Acuticoccus sp. I52.16.1: one gene and its partner. The protein of the gene in region 1 interacts with the protein of each later gene in a pairwise test. Links are inferred from orthologs where the notes say so. Each region holds a gene or a part of one and is shown in the gene's direction. Other genes may lie near its edges.

Region 1 (7,653 bases):
GCTGATGCCCAACACGGACCGCGGTGGCGGCGTGTCGCGCAAGATCACCGACAATGCCGACCGCAAGCGCCTCAAGTCGTCCGTCGCCGAGCTGGAAGTGCCGGAGGGGATGGGCATCATCCTGCGCACCGCCGCCGCCAGCCGCACCAAGACCGAGATCAAGCGCGACTTCGAGTACCTGATCCGCCTGTGGGAGAGCGTGCGCGACCTGACGCTCGCGTCGATCGCGCCGCAGCTCGTCTACGAGGAAGGCAACCTCGTCAAACGCGCGATCCGCGACCTCTACAACAAGGAGATCGACGAGGTCCTGGTGTCCGGTGAGCCCGCCTATCGCGAGGCCAAGGACTTCATGAAGATGCTGATGCCGTCTCACGCCAAGAACGTGAAGCGGTACCTCGAGCCGACGCCGATCTTCACCAAGTACAGCGTCGAATCGCAGCTCGACGCGATGTTCTCCGAGGTGGTGACGCTGCCCTCCAAGGGCTACCTCGTCATCAATCCGACCGAGGCGCTCGTCTCGATCGACGTGAACTCGGGCCGCTCCACCAAGGAGAGCAACATCGAGGACACCGCGCTGAAGACGAACCTGGAGGCCGCCGACGAGGTGGCCCGCCAGCTCAGACTGCGCGACCTCGCCGGGCTCATCGTGATCGACTTCATCGACATGGACGAGAAGCGCCACAACCGGCAGGTGGAAAAGCGCCTGAAGGACGCGCTGAAGCTCGACCGCTCGCGCATCCAGGTCGGTCGCATCTCCCCGTTCGGGCTGCTGGAGATGAGCCGCCAGCGGATCCGCCAGGGCATGGTCGAGACCTCGATGGTGCCGTGCGAGGCGTGCGGCGGCAACGGCCACGTGCGTTCCACGCAGTCGGTCGCGCTGCACTGCCTGCGCGCGCTGGAGGACCACCTCCTGAAGCACGCCGACCACAACGTGACCATCAAGACCTCGGCGACGGTGGCGCTCTACATCCTCAACCAGAAGCGCCAGCACCTCAACGAGCTGGAAGAGCGCTTCGGGCTGGAGATCGGCGTCGACGCGGACGAGACGCTGTCGGGCCAGCACCTTGCCATCGTGCCGGGTGCGCTGGTGGTGCGCGAGCCGGGCGTCGAGCCGCCCACCGCGCAGATCGCGCCCGACGCGGCCATCGTCGAGCATGACGACGAGGACGAGATCGAAGGCGAGGACGAGAGCACGGTCGAGGCCGAGAGCGAGGCCGAGACCACCGAGGCGCGGGACGCCTCCGGCGAACGCTCCGGGTCGCGTCGGCGTCGGCGCCGGCGGCGGCGGGGCGGCGGCGCCGACGATCGCCGCGACGACGAGAGCCGCGGCAACTCCGGCGACGAGGACGGCGCGCAGGTCGCCTCCGACGGCGGTGACGCCGTGACCGGCGAAGTCGAGGCCGAGTCCGACACCGAGGACAGCGGCGCCGAGGATACCGGCGACGGCGAGATGCAGGCCGACGGCGACGACGATCGGCGTGGGCGCCGTCGTCGTGGGCGCCGCGGCGGCCGCCGCCATCGCCGCGACGAGGACACCGCCGAGGACGGCGAGACCGCCGAAGCCGCGCCGGTGAACGAGACCGAGGCCGCCGCAGCGCCGCAAGCCCCGGAGCCGGCGGCGACGCCGGACGAGGCCCCCGCGGCCGAAGCCGCCGCGCAGGACGCCCCCGCCGAAGCGGCGAGCGCCAACGGCGCGGACACCGAGGCGGACGCCGCCGAGGAACCGGCCGCAGAGGCGGCCGAGGCACCGGCGCCGGAACAGAAGTCGGACGGGGCGCGCCCGCGCCGCGCCGGTTGGTGGCAGCGCCGCTCGTTCTTCTGAGCCGGAGCGCCGTTGCGCCCATCAAGCCACGTACGGCCGGACCTCCAGGGAGGCCCGGCCGTTTTCGTCTCCACAGCGCACAGAGCGTGCCGCTTGATCTCGCCGACCTGCTGCGGCAATCCACCCGGCGGGCGCCGCCCGGCGGTCCCCGGCATCCGCACCGCGGTCCGGTCAACCGAATGTGACGCCTGCGCCAACGCGCGTCCTTTCGAGGGGTCCGGTCCCGCGCTATCGAAGGCGACGCCTCCAACGCGAAAAGGTCGACTATGTCCCGCCCCTTGATTGCACTGGCCGCCGTGGCCTCGCTGGCCCTCGCCACGCCCGCGCTGGCCCAGCAGGCCGCGGACCAGCCCGCCCTCAGCCGCTCGGACGTCGAGACGATCGTGCGCGAGTACCTGATCGCCAACCCGGAGGTGCTGGAGGAGGCGTTCGGCGCGTTGCAGGCCAAGCGCCAGGCCGCCGCCGAGGAGGAGCGGGCCGAGGCCCTCGTCGCCGTGCGCGGCGAGTTGGAGACCTCCCCCCACAACGCCATCCTCGGCAACCCCGAAGGCGACGTCACGCTGGTCGAGTTCTTCGACTACAACTGCGGCTACTGCCGGCGCGCGCTCGACGACCTGGAGCGCCTGATCGAGGCGGACCCGGACCTGCGCGTCGTCATGAAGGAGCTGCCGGTGCTGGGCGAGGCGTCCGTGCGGGCGAGCGCGGTGTCCATCGCGGTGCACCAGGTCGCCCCGGAGGCCTACCCGGAATTCCACCGCAAGCTCCTCTCGAGCGACGGACGTGCCGACGACGAGGCCGCCTTCTCCGTGGTCGAGCAGATGGGCCTGCCGCGCGACGAGATCGAGGCGACGATGCGCTCCGACGTCGTCGGCGAGGCCATCCAGGAGAGCACCCGTCTGGCCCGTCTGTTGCAGATCGAAGGTACCCCGTCCTACGTCATCGGCGACACGATGGAGTACGGCGCGGTGGGTTATGATCAACTTCGTGCACGAATCAATCAACAGCGGTGCGGCGCGGACGAGTGCTAGCCCTTGGAGCGGGCGTTCGGATCGCCTAGGTAGGCGGGGACGGTGCGGCGGGACGACACGTCCCGTCTTCCGATCATCCGCGTAGTCCATTACTAAAATGGGCGTTTAACACATTGAGTTCTGCGGCAGCCGGCCGCACGCCACAGGAAAGGCCTCGACCCCACGACAGGGTCCCGTTGTATCGCGATGGCAGACACACCCCCTATTGACGAAGCGGCCATACGTACGATCGCCGCGTTGCTGCATGAAACGGACCTTTCGGAGATCGAGATCGTCCACGGCGAGACCAAGCTCCGGGTCGCGCGGCATGTGAGCACCTCGGCCGTGACCGTGGCGCCGGCGGCCGCGCCCGCAGCCCCCGCGCCGACCGCACCCGCCACGGGTCCGGCCAAGGCGCCCGAGGGTGCGGTCCTATCGCCCATGGTCGGCACCGCTTACCGCGCGCCCGAGCCCGGCACCCGCCCGTTCGTCGACGTCGGTGACACCGTGCGCGTCGGTCAGGTCATCATGATCGTGGAGGCGATGAAGACGATGAACCAGATCATCGCCGAGCGTGCCGGCACCGTCACCGAGATCTACGTCGAGGACGGACAGCCGGTCGAGTACGGCGAGCCGCTGCTGGCGATCGCATAGTATGTTCCGCAAAGTCCTCATCGCCAACCGCGGTGAGATCGCGCTGCGCGTCCAACGCGCCTGCAAGGAGCTCGGCATTCAGACGGTCGCGGTGCATTCCACCGCCGACGTCGACGCCATGCACGTGCGTCTTGCCGACGAGTCGGTCTGCATCGGCCCGTCCGCCGCGTCCGACAGCTACCTGAACATCCCCGCGATCGTCGCCGCCTGCGAAATCACCGGAGCGGACGCCGTCCACCCCGGCTACGGCTTCCTGTCCGAGAATGCGCGTTTCGCCGAGATCCTGGAAGCGCACGACATCACCTTCATCGGCCCGACGTCGGAACAGATCCGCGTCATGGGCGACAAGATCGAGGCCAAGCGCACCGCCAAGGCGCTCGGAATCCCGGTCGTCCCCGGCTCCGAAGGCGCGATCCGGTCCGAGGCGGAGCTGCGCGCCGTCGCCGCCGAGATCGGCTACCCGGTGCTCATCAAGGCGTCGGCCGGCGGTGGCGGACGCGGCATGACGGTGGCCCGCTCGGCCGACGAGGTGGTCTCCGCCGCCCAGCGCGCCCGCGCCGAGGCGAAGGCGTCCTTCGGCAACGACGAGGTCTACCTCGAGAAGTACCTCACCAAGCCGCGGCACATCGAGATCCAGGTGATCGGCGACGGCCAGGGCGACGCCGTGGCGCTCGGCGAGCGCGACTGCTCGCTTCAGCGGCGGCACCAGAAGGTGTGGGAAGAGGCCCGTTCCCCGGCCCTCAACGAGGACCAGCGCCGGCGCATCTACGACACCTGCGCCAAGGCCATGCAGGACATGCGCTACCGCGGCGCCGGCACGATCGAGTTCCTGTACGAAGACGGCGAGTTCTATTTCATCGAAATGAACACCCGCTTGCAGGTGGAGCACCCGGTCACGGAGATGATCACCGGGCTCGACCTCGTCCACGCGCAGATCCGCGTCGCCTCGGGTGGCAAGCTCGGCTTCAGCCAGGAGGACGTGCAGTACAACGGCCACGCGATCGAGTGCCGCGTGAACGCCGAGCACCCGCGCACGTTCATCCCCTCTCCCGGTACGATCACGCACTATCACCCGCCGGGCGGGCTCGGAGTCCGCGTCGATTCGGCCGTCTATCAGGGCTACCGGATCCCCCCTTACTACGATAGCCTGATCGGCAAGCTGATCGTTCACGGCAACAACCGGGTCGAGTGCCTGATGCGTCTGCGGCGGGCGCTCGACGAATTCGTCGTGGACGGGATCGAGTCCACCCTCCCCCTCTTCCGCGAGCTGGTCCAGGATCCGGACATCGCCAACGGGGCATACGACATCCACTGGCTGGAGAACTTCCTGGCGAGAGGGAAGGTATGACGAGCCCGGACAACATCGTCCTCGAGATCACGCCGGAGGTTCTCCTCAAGGCGTATGCCTGCGGGATCTTCCCCATGGCGGAATCGGCGGACGATCCGGGTCTTTATTGGATTGAACCAGAGCGGCGGGGCATCCTGCCGCTCGAAACATTTCATGTCCCCCGTCGTCTCGCCCGCCTCGTCCGCCAGGAGCGGTTCGAGGTCCGGATCGACACCGACTTCGCCGGGGTGATCGACGGGTGCGCCGCCCCGGCGCCGGGCCGCCAGCGGACCTGGATCAACGGTCGTATCCAGCAGCTCTATTCCAGCCTGCACCGCCTCGGGCAGGCTCACTCGGTCGAAACCTATCTCGACGGGATGCTCGTCGGCGGGCTCTACGGCGTCCGGTTGGGCGGCGCCTTCTTCGGCGAGTCGATGTTCTCCATCGTGCGCGACGCGTCCAAGGTGGCGCTGGTGCACCTGGCCGGCCGGCTCGCGATCGGCGGCTTCACGCTGCTCGACGCACAGTTCATCACCGAGCATCTCAGCCAGTTCGGCGCCACCGAGGTCAGCCGCCGGCACTACCAGTCGCTGCTCGACGAGGCGATGCGCACCGAAGGCGACTTCGCCCCCGGCCGCATCTACACCGGCGACGAGGTCCTCACCGCGCTCGACCGCGACTGACGCCCACCCGCGACCCTACCGCCCACGCGCTGCTGCCCCGTCAGCCGTCGTCCTCGCCCAGGAAGGGGTCGACCACCTCCTCGGTGACGCGCGGCGTATGCGGCGGCCGCGGCTTGGGGATCGGCTGCCAGCCTTCCGGACGCTCGATCACGCCCATCTCGTCCTGCGCATATTCGTCCTGCGCGAAGCCCGGCGGCGGGGCCACCTCGGTCGACAGGGCGCAATCCTTCAGCCACACGTCGTAGACGGGGTGCTCCACGGCGTTGAGGCCGGGGCTCGCCGCGAACATCCAGCCGGTGAAGATGCGGCGGATGCGCGAATCGAGAGTGATCTCGTCCACTTCGGCGAAGACGACCGTGTTGGGCTCTTCCGTGGGCGGCTGGGTCTGGCAGGTGCGCGGCGTGACGCGCAGCGCGCCGAACTGCACAGTCTCGTTGATGTAGACGTCGAACGAGATGATGCGGCCGGTCACCTTGTCGAGCCCGGAGAAGACGGCGACCGGGTTCTCGATCGGCGCCGCCTCGGCCGGCGGCGGGTCGCCCACCAGCAGCGCGGCCGACGCGCCGACGGCCGCGAAGGCGGACAGCATCCCAACAACCACCGGACGGAGCATCACAGACCTCAGATCGCGTACGCTTCGAAGCGGAGCCGCACATAGTCGACGATCCACACCCCGTCGGGGTCCCGCAACGCCGGCGCCAGCAGGGCCTCGGCATCCGCCAGAACCGCCGATGCGGCTGCGCCCGCTTGGTTCAAGTATGGGTTCATAAAGGTCTCGAGCCATCCCACAACCCCCGACGCGGGAAGTGCGGTCGGCCGCGGGATCAGCACGCAGCGTTCCACCTTGAACCCGGCGCCCGTCAACAGGCCGCTGTAGCCCTCGGCGGTCGGGAAGTACCACGGATGGGCGAGCGCGGGATCGACGTCGTATCGAGGGGCGAGCGCGGCGAGGGCGGTGCGCATGGTGGCGACGTTGCCGTGGCCGCCGAATTCCCCGACGAAGCGGCCGCCCGGCTTCAGCGCCCGGCGGACACCGGCGGCGACGGCCTCGGCCTCGCGCATCCAGTGCAGCGCAGCGTTGGAGAAGACGGCGTCGAACTCGGCGTCGAAGTCCAGCGCGGCACCGTCGCCGAGCTTCACGTCGAGCCCGCGTGCTGCGGCGGCGGCGACCAGGTCCGTGCTGGCGTCGACACCCAGGACGCTGGCGCCGGTGGCGACCAGCCGCTCGGTCAGCGCCCCGTCACCGCAGCCGAGGTCGAGGATCCGCTCGCCCGGCCGTGGCGCCAGCCAGTCGACCACGCCTCCGGCGAGGTCGGCGACGAAGCGGGCGTTCTTCGCGTAGGCATCGGCGGACCAGACCTGCGTCGCGCCGGAGGATGAGGGGCTTGCCATGGTCAGTCCACCGGTTCCAGGCGGCCGATCGCGGCCCGCAGCTTCTCCAGCTTGGCCTCTGCATCGCCGCGCTTCTCGCGCTGCTCGTCGATGGTGTCGGCGTCGGCCTTCTCGAGGAACTTCGGATTGGAAAGCCGCCCGTCGATCTTGGCGACGTCCGACTCCAGCCGCTTCAGCTCCTTGGCGAGGCGCGCGCGCTCTGCCGCGAGGTCGACGAGACCGGCGAGCGGCAGGCAGACGACGACGTCGCCGACCACCGACTGCGCGGAGTTGGGCGGCGCGATGTCGGACACCTTCAGTTCCGAGGCGCGGGCGAGGCGGCGGATGGCGGCGTCGTGCGAGGCGAGCCAGCCCTCCTGCGCGCGCGAGCCGCCGACGACCACGACCTCCGCCTCGGTCGCCGCCGGGACGTTGGATTCGGACCGCAGCGAGCGCACCGCGGCGACGAGGTCGACGACGAAGTTGATCTCGTCGGCCGCCGTGCCGTCCTCGAACCCGCCGGTGGGCCAGGGGGTGTGGATCAGCAGCGTCTCACGCTCGATGCCGGACTGTTCGGCCGTGATCGCCCAAAGCTCTTCGGTGATGAACGGCATGAACGGGTGCAGCATGACGAGGATCTGGTCGATGACGTGGGCCGTCACCGCGCGCAGCTCTTTCTTTTCGTCCTCGTTCTGGCCGATCAGGCCGGGCTTGGCGAGTTCCAGGAACCAGTCGCAGAAGGTGTTCCAGGTGAAGCGGTAGATCGCCGCCGCCGCGTCGTTGAAGCGG
Region 2 (5,408 bases), 910 kb from region 1 along the record:
GCCAGGCCAACCAGGCGGTGCTGCTGGCCTGCGCCAAGCCGGGTGACACGCTGCTCGGCATGGGGCTCGACGCCGGCGGCCACCTCACCCACGGCGCCAAGGTCAACCTGTCCGGCAAGTGGTTCGACGCGGTCGCCTACGGGGTCGATCCGGCCACCGGCCTCATCGACTACGACCAGGTCGCGGCGCTCGCCGCCGAGCACAAGCCGAGCGTCATCATCGCCGGCGGCTCGGCCTACTCGCGCCTGATCGACTTCGCCAAGTTCCGCCAGATCGCCGACAGCGTGGGCGCGGTCTTCCACGTCGACATGGCGCACTTCGCCGGGCTCGTCGCGGGCGGGGTGATCCCGAGCCCGTTCCCGCACGCCCACGTCGTCACGTCGACCACGCACAAGACGCTGCGCGGCCCGCGCGGCGGCATCGTCCTGACCAACGACGCGGACATGGCCAAGAAGATCAACTCGGCGATCTTCCCCGGCCTCCAGGGCGGGCCGCTGATGCACGTGATCGCCGCCAAGGCGGTGGCCTTCCACGAGGCGCTGCAGCCGGCCTACAAGGCCTATGCGCATCAGGTGGTGGAGAACGCCAAGGCCTTCGCCGAGGCGCTGAAGGGCCACGGCTTCGAGGTCGTCTCCAACGGGACCGACACGCACGTGATCCTCGTCGACCTGCGGCCCAAGCGGGTCACCGGCAAGGACGCGGAGAAGGGGCTCGGCCTGTCGTCGATCACCACCAACAAGAACGGCGTGCCGAACGATCCGCAGAAGCCGATGGTGACGTCCGGCATCCGCGTCGGCACCCCGGCGTGCACGACGCGCGGCTTCGGCGTGGCCGAGTTCCAGGACGTGGCGCGGATGATCGCCGAGGTGGTCGACGCGATGGACCAGGGCGGCAACGTCGACGAGGCGGTGTCGAAGAGGGTGAAGGACGAAGCGCACGCGCTGACCGCGCGCTTCCCGATCTACGCCGAGTAGACGGTGCGCTGCCCGTACTGCGGGGCCGACAACAGCCAGGTGAAGGAATCGCGACCCTCCGAGGAGGGGGCCGCGATCCGGCGCCGCCGCGCCTGCACGGTGTGCGGCGGCCGGTTCACCACGTTCGAGCGGGTGCAGTTGCGCGAGCTGACCGTGGCGAAGCGCTCCGGCAAGCGCGAGCCGTTCGACCGGGACAAGCTGGCCCGCTCCATCCAGATCGCGACGCGCAAGCGCTGCGTGGACGGGGACGTTCTCGAGCGGATGATTTCGGGGCTGGTGCGCCAGCTCGAAGCCGGCGGCGAGAGCGAGGTCACGGCGGCCGAGATCGGTGACCGGGTGATGGAGGCGCTGAAGGGGATCGACGATGTCGCTTACGTGCGGTTCGCGTCCGTCTACCGCAACTTCTCCGAGGCGCGCGACTTCGAGGCGTTCGTCACCGAGCTGGCACAGAATGTGGGCCAGGGCCGCGGCGCCGCCGGGGCGGACGAGCCGTCAGACCGGGGCGACCCCGAGGCTCCATAGGAGCACATAGGCCGGGACGAGGGCGGCGGCGATGCGGGCGAGACCCCCCGGCTCGGCGAACGGGGAGGGCAGGCGCGGGACCGCCAGTGCGGCGCGATGAGCGCCGATGACGAGGACCAGCGCGACGACCATGTCGTCCACGCGGGACAGACCGCCGGCCGTGTCGGGCACGAGGTCCTGCGTGGTGGCGACGTAGAGGCAGGCGAGGACGAGCGCGACCGGTCCGCCGGCCACGCGCAGACCCTCGAGCACGAAGAGCCAGAAGAGGCTCGCCAGGCTCTCCAGCAGGTAGGCGAGCCAGACGAGGTGCGCGTCGAAGCGGACCGTCAGCACGAGGCTGACGGCGAGCAGGAGGCCGGCACGCGAGGCGAACTCGGTGTGCGCGGCGACGGCGGCGGCGTCCACGGCGGCATCCACGGCCGCCCAGGCGAGCGCCAGCGCGGCAGCCAGTGCCAGCGCGACGGCCCTGGTCCGTGTCAATGCGCCGGCGCGCTTTATGAAGATGGCCCAATCGGTCACGGGATCAGTATGGTTTCGAGACCTTGCTGATTGAAGATGGGATTATATTAAATTTGGAACTATTCGAGGCTCGAAACGGTCAGGATGACGACACCCACATGGCCGCGGCGCTATCCATTGGGCGACAAGGGAACGGCCGAACGGCGCCCAATCCATCCGTCGGCGCGGTCGTCGTAAAGGACGGGGCTGTCGTGGGGCTGGGGCGGACGGCGGACAGCGGGCGGCCGCACGCGGAGGTGGTCGCGCTGGCGCAGGCGGGGGAGGCGGCGCGCGGCGCGACGCTCTACTGCACGCTGGAGCCCTGCTCGCACTTCGGCAAGAGCCCGCCTTGCGCGGACGCGGTGATCGCCGCCGGCATCGCCCGCGCGGTCGTCGCGATCGAGGATCCCAACCCGGACGTCGCCGGCCGCGGCACGCGGCGCATGCGGGAGGCGGGGATCGAGGTGTCGGTCGGGCTCGGTGCGGCGGCGGCGCGGCGCGACATGGCCGGACACCTGACGCGAATGCGCCTCGGCCGCCCGCACGTGACGTTGAAACTCGCGGTCTCGGCGGACGGCGGGATCGGGCGGCGCGGGTCGGGGCAGGTGGCGATCTCTGGGGCGGCCTCGCGCCGCAGGGTCCACCTGATGCGCGCCGAGCACGACGCGATCGGCATCGGCGTCGGCACGGTGCTGGCCGACGACCCGGCGCTGACGTGCCGCCTGCCGGGAATGGCCGCGCTCTCGCCGCACCGCCTGGTGTTCGACACCGAGGCTCGCACGCCGCCGACCGCGGCGGTGTTCGCGGGGCCGGCAAAGGCGCTGGGCGGGGTGCGCGCAGGCACGGCGGCGGTGGCGGCGGCGGCGCCGACGATCCTGACGGCGGCCGACGCGGACGCGGTGCGCCTCGACGCGCTGCGGGCGGTGGGCGCTGCGGTCATGGCAGTGCCGCGCGGAGCGGGGGGGCGGCTCGACCTCGCGGCGGCGCTGGCGGCGCTCGGCGCCGCGGGGGTGACGACGCTTCTCGTCGAAGGCGGGGCCGTTCTCGCCGAGGCCCTGTGGGCGGCCGACCTCGTCGACGCGGCGGTCTGGATCGAGGGGCCGCGGGCGATCGGCGGTGCGCTGGTGCGTCCGTTCGGCGGAGAGGGCCGCGCGAGGCTTGCGGAACGGCTCGCCCTTTGCCACGTGTCTCGGGTCGGCGACGACCGATGGCTCCACTGGCAGCGATAAATGTTCACAGGCATCATAAGCGACGTCGGCACCATCACCCGGCGCGAGGCGTTCGGCGACGGGGCGCGGCTTTCCATCGCCTCGTCCTACCCGGCCGACACCATTGCGATCGGCGCCTCGATCGCCTGCGGCGGCTGCTGCCTGACGGTGACGACCCTGGCGGGCGGGGCGGACGGCGCGACCTTCAGCGTCGACGTGTCGGGCGAGACGATGGACAAGACCACCATCGGCACCTGGAACGAGGGCGACCGCATCAACCTCGAGCGATCGCTCAAAGCGGGCGACGAACTGGGCGGCCACCTCGTCTCCGGCCATGTCGACGGGCGCGCCGAGATCGTCGAGCGGATCGAGGGGGAGGAGATGACCACCTTCCGCTTTGCGCCGCCGGCGGACCTGCTGTCGCTCATCGCCCACAAGGGCTCGGTGGCGCTGGACGGCACGTCGCTCACCACGAACGAGCCGGGGGACACCTTCTCGGTGGCGATGATCCCGCACACCCTGGCCGTGACCACCTGGGCCGACCGTCAACCGGGCGATCTTGTCAACATTGAAGTCGACACGATTGCGCGGTACGTCGCCCGCCTTGTCGGCGCGCGGACAGCCGGCTGATCCGATCAGCCCACACCGCCGACCGACGAGGGCGACAGCCGCCACGCGGCGTTTCGAAGGACGACACCCATGGCTTCACGCGCGCTCATCATCGAAGCCCGCTTCTACGACGACATCGCGGACATGCTGCAGGCCGGCGCCAAGGCGGAGCTGGCCAAGCGCCGGTTCGAATCGGACGTGATCAGCGTGCCGGGGGTGCTGGAGATCGCCCCGGCGCTCTCCATGGCGCTCACCTCGGCCCGGCGGCGCGACCTGCCATACGCGCTGTTCGTGGTGCTGGGATGCGTGATCCGCGGCGAGACCTACCACTTCGAGATCGTCTCGAACGAGGGCAATCGCGCGGTGGTGGACCTGCAGGTGACCAACCGGCTGGCGCTGGGCAACGGGATTCTGACGGTGGAAACCTACGAGCAGGCGCTGGTGCGCGCGGACCCGAAGCAGAAGGACAAAGGCGGCGACGCGGCCGCCGCGGCCATCGCCCTCTACGACCTGCGCGAAGCGCTGAACCGATGAGGGCGCCGCGCAAGGACCACAAGCCCAAGCCCGCCAACAAGCGGGCGGTGGCGCGCCTCGCCGCGGTGCAGGCGCTCTATCAGATGGACGTGACCGGCGCCGGCGCGCGCGACATCGTCAAGGAATTCGAGCTTTTCCGGCTGAAGCAGGACCTCGACGGCGAGGAGCTGCGCGCCATCGACATGAACTGGTTCGACGGCATCGTCTCGGGCGTCGTGGCGCACCAGCGCGAGGTCGACGGCGCGATCGACGAGGCGTTGAAGGAGGGGTGGCCGCTGCGGCGGATCGATCTGACCTTGCGTGCGCTGCTGCGGGCGGGGACATTCGAGCTGATGTATCGCGAGGATGTGCCCATGCGGGTGATCGTGTCGGAATATGTCGAGGTGGCGAAGGCCTTCTTCGGCGAGGACGAGCCGCGGCTCACCAACGGCGTCCTCGACGCGGTGGCGAAGAAGGTGCGCCCGGAGCCGATCGGTGGCTGACACGCTGGGCGTCGTCGCGCTGGACACCGGCACGCTGACGATCTCGGCGGAGATTTCCGGCCCCACCGGCGGCCGGCCGATGATTCTGCTGCACGGCTGGCCGGACGACCCGCGCACCTGGGACGCCCTCCTGCCGGAGCTGCACGCCGCCGGCTACCGCACGATCGTGCCTTACCTTCGCGGCTTCGGGCCGACGGTGTTTCACCAGAGCGCGACCGTGTCGGGCGATCTCGAGGCGCTGGGGCAGGACGTCCTCGACCTGATGGACCGGCTGGGACTGGCCGAGGCGGTCGTGGTGGGGCACGACTGGGGGGCGCGGGCGGCCTATGTGGCCGCGCATGCGGCGCCGGAGCGGATCCGGGCGTGCGTGGCGATCTCGGTCGGCTGGGGCACCAACACGGCGGACCAGCCGCTGCCGCTGAACCAGGCGCAGGATTACTGGTATCACTGGTTCTTCGCCACACCCTACGGTGCGGCGCGGCTGCGCGAGGATCCGCGCGGGTTCGCCCGCTACATCTGGACCATCTGGATGCCGGACTTCCCCGCGGCGCTCGCCGGGTTCGAGGCGACGGCCGATGCGT

Evidence for each region. The genes of interacting proteins can lie anywhere in the genome.
Region 2: the proteins of accC (region 1) and ribD interact in binary tests that used the Escherichia coli proteins (3 or more experiments, as listed by UniProt). The link is inferred for Acuticoccus sp. I52.16.1 from one-to-one orthologs.

Annotation. Positions count from the first base shown.
Region 1 is NZ_CP094828.1:3,180,859-3,188,511, reverse strand. The notes cover bases 2,787-5,657. They hold accC (acetyl-CoA carboxylase biotin carboxylase subunit), read left to right. Parts: upstream 2,787-3,484; coding sequence 3,485-4,831; downstream 4,832-5,657. Other genes in these bases: MRB58_RS14465 (DUF2155 domain-containing protein), read right to left, coding at 5,534-5,657; aat (leucyl/phenylalanyl-tRNA--protein transferase), read left to right, coding at 4,828-5,493; accB (acetyl-CoA carboxylase biotin carboxyl carrier protein), read left to right, coding at 3,037-3,483; MRB58_RS14485 (DsbA family protein), read left to right, coding at 2,787-2,850. In the rest of the region: MRB58_RS14490 (Rne/Rng family ribonuclease), read left to right, coding at 1-1,822; more of MRB58_RS14485, read left to right, coding at 2,089-2,786; more of MRB58_RS14465, read right to left, coding at 5,658-6,106; MRB58_RS14460 (trans-aconitate 2-methyltransferase), read right to left, coding at 6,115-6,885; MRB58_RS14455 (valine--tRNA ligase), read right to left, coding at 6,888-7,653. UniProt on the Escherichia coli protein: This protein is a component of the acetyl coenzyme A carboxylase complex; first, biotin carboxylase catalyzes the carboxylation of the carrier protein and then the transcarboxylase transfers the carboxyl group to form malonyl-CoA.
Region 2 is NZ_CP094828.1:4,090,274-4,095,681, forward strand. Bases 1,168-4,145 are described here. They hold ribD (bifunctional diaminohydroxyphosphoribosylaminopyrimidine deaminase/5-amino-6-(5-phosphoribosylamino)uracil reductase RibD), read left to right. Parts: upstream 1,168-2,068; coding sequence 2,069-3,223; downstream 3,224-4,145. Other genes in these bases: nrdR (transcriptional regulator NrdR), read left to right, coding at 1,168-1,496; MRB58_RS18430 (hypothetical protein), read right to left, coding at 1,467-1,976; MRB58_RS18440 (riboflavin synthase), read left to right, coding at 3,224-3,832; ribH (6,7-dimethyl-8-ribityllumazine synthase), read left to right, coding at 3,902-4,145. Outside these bases: glyA (serine hydroxymethyltransferase), read left to right, coding at 1-974; more of nrdR, read left to right, coding at 978-1,167; more of ribH, read left to right, coding at 4,146-4,345; transcription antitermination factor NusB, read left to right, coding at 4,342-4,827; MRB58_RS18455 (alpha/beta fold hydrolase), read left to right, coding at 4,820-5,408. UniProt on the Escherichia coli protein: Converts 2,5-diamino-6-(ribosylamino)-4(3h)-pyrimidinone 5'-phosphate into 5-amino-6-(ribosylamino)-2,4(1h,3h)-pyrimidinedione 5'-phosphate.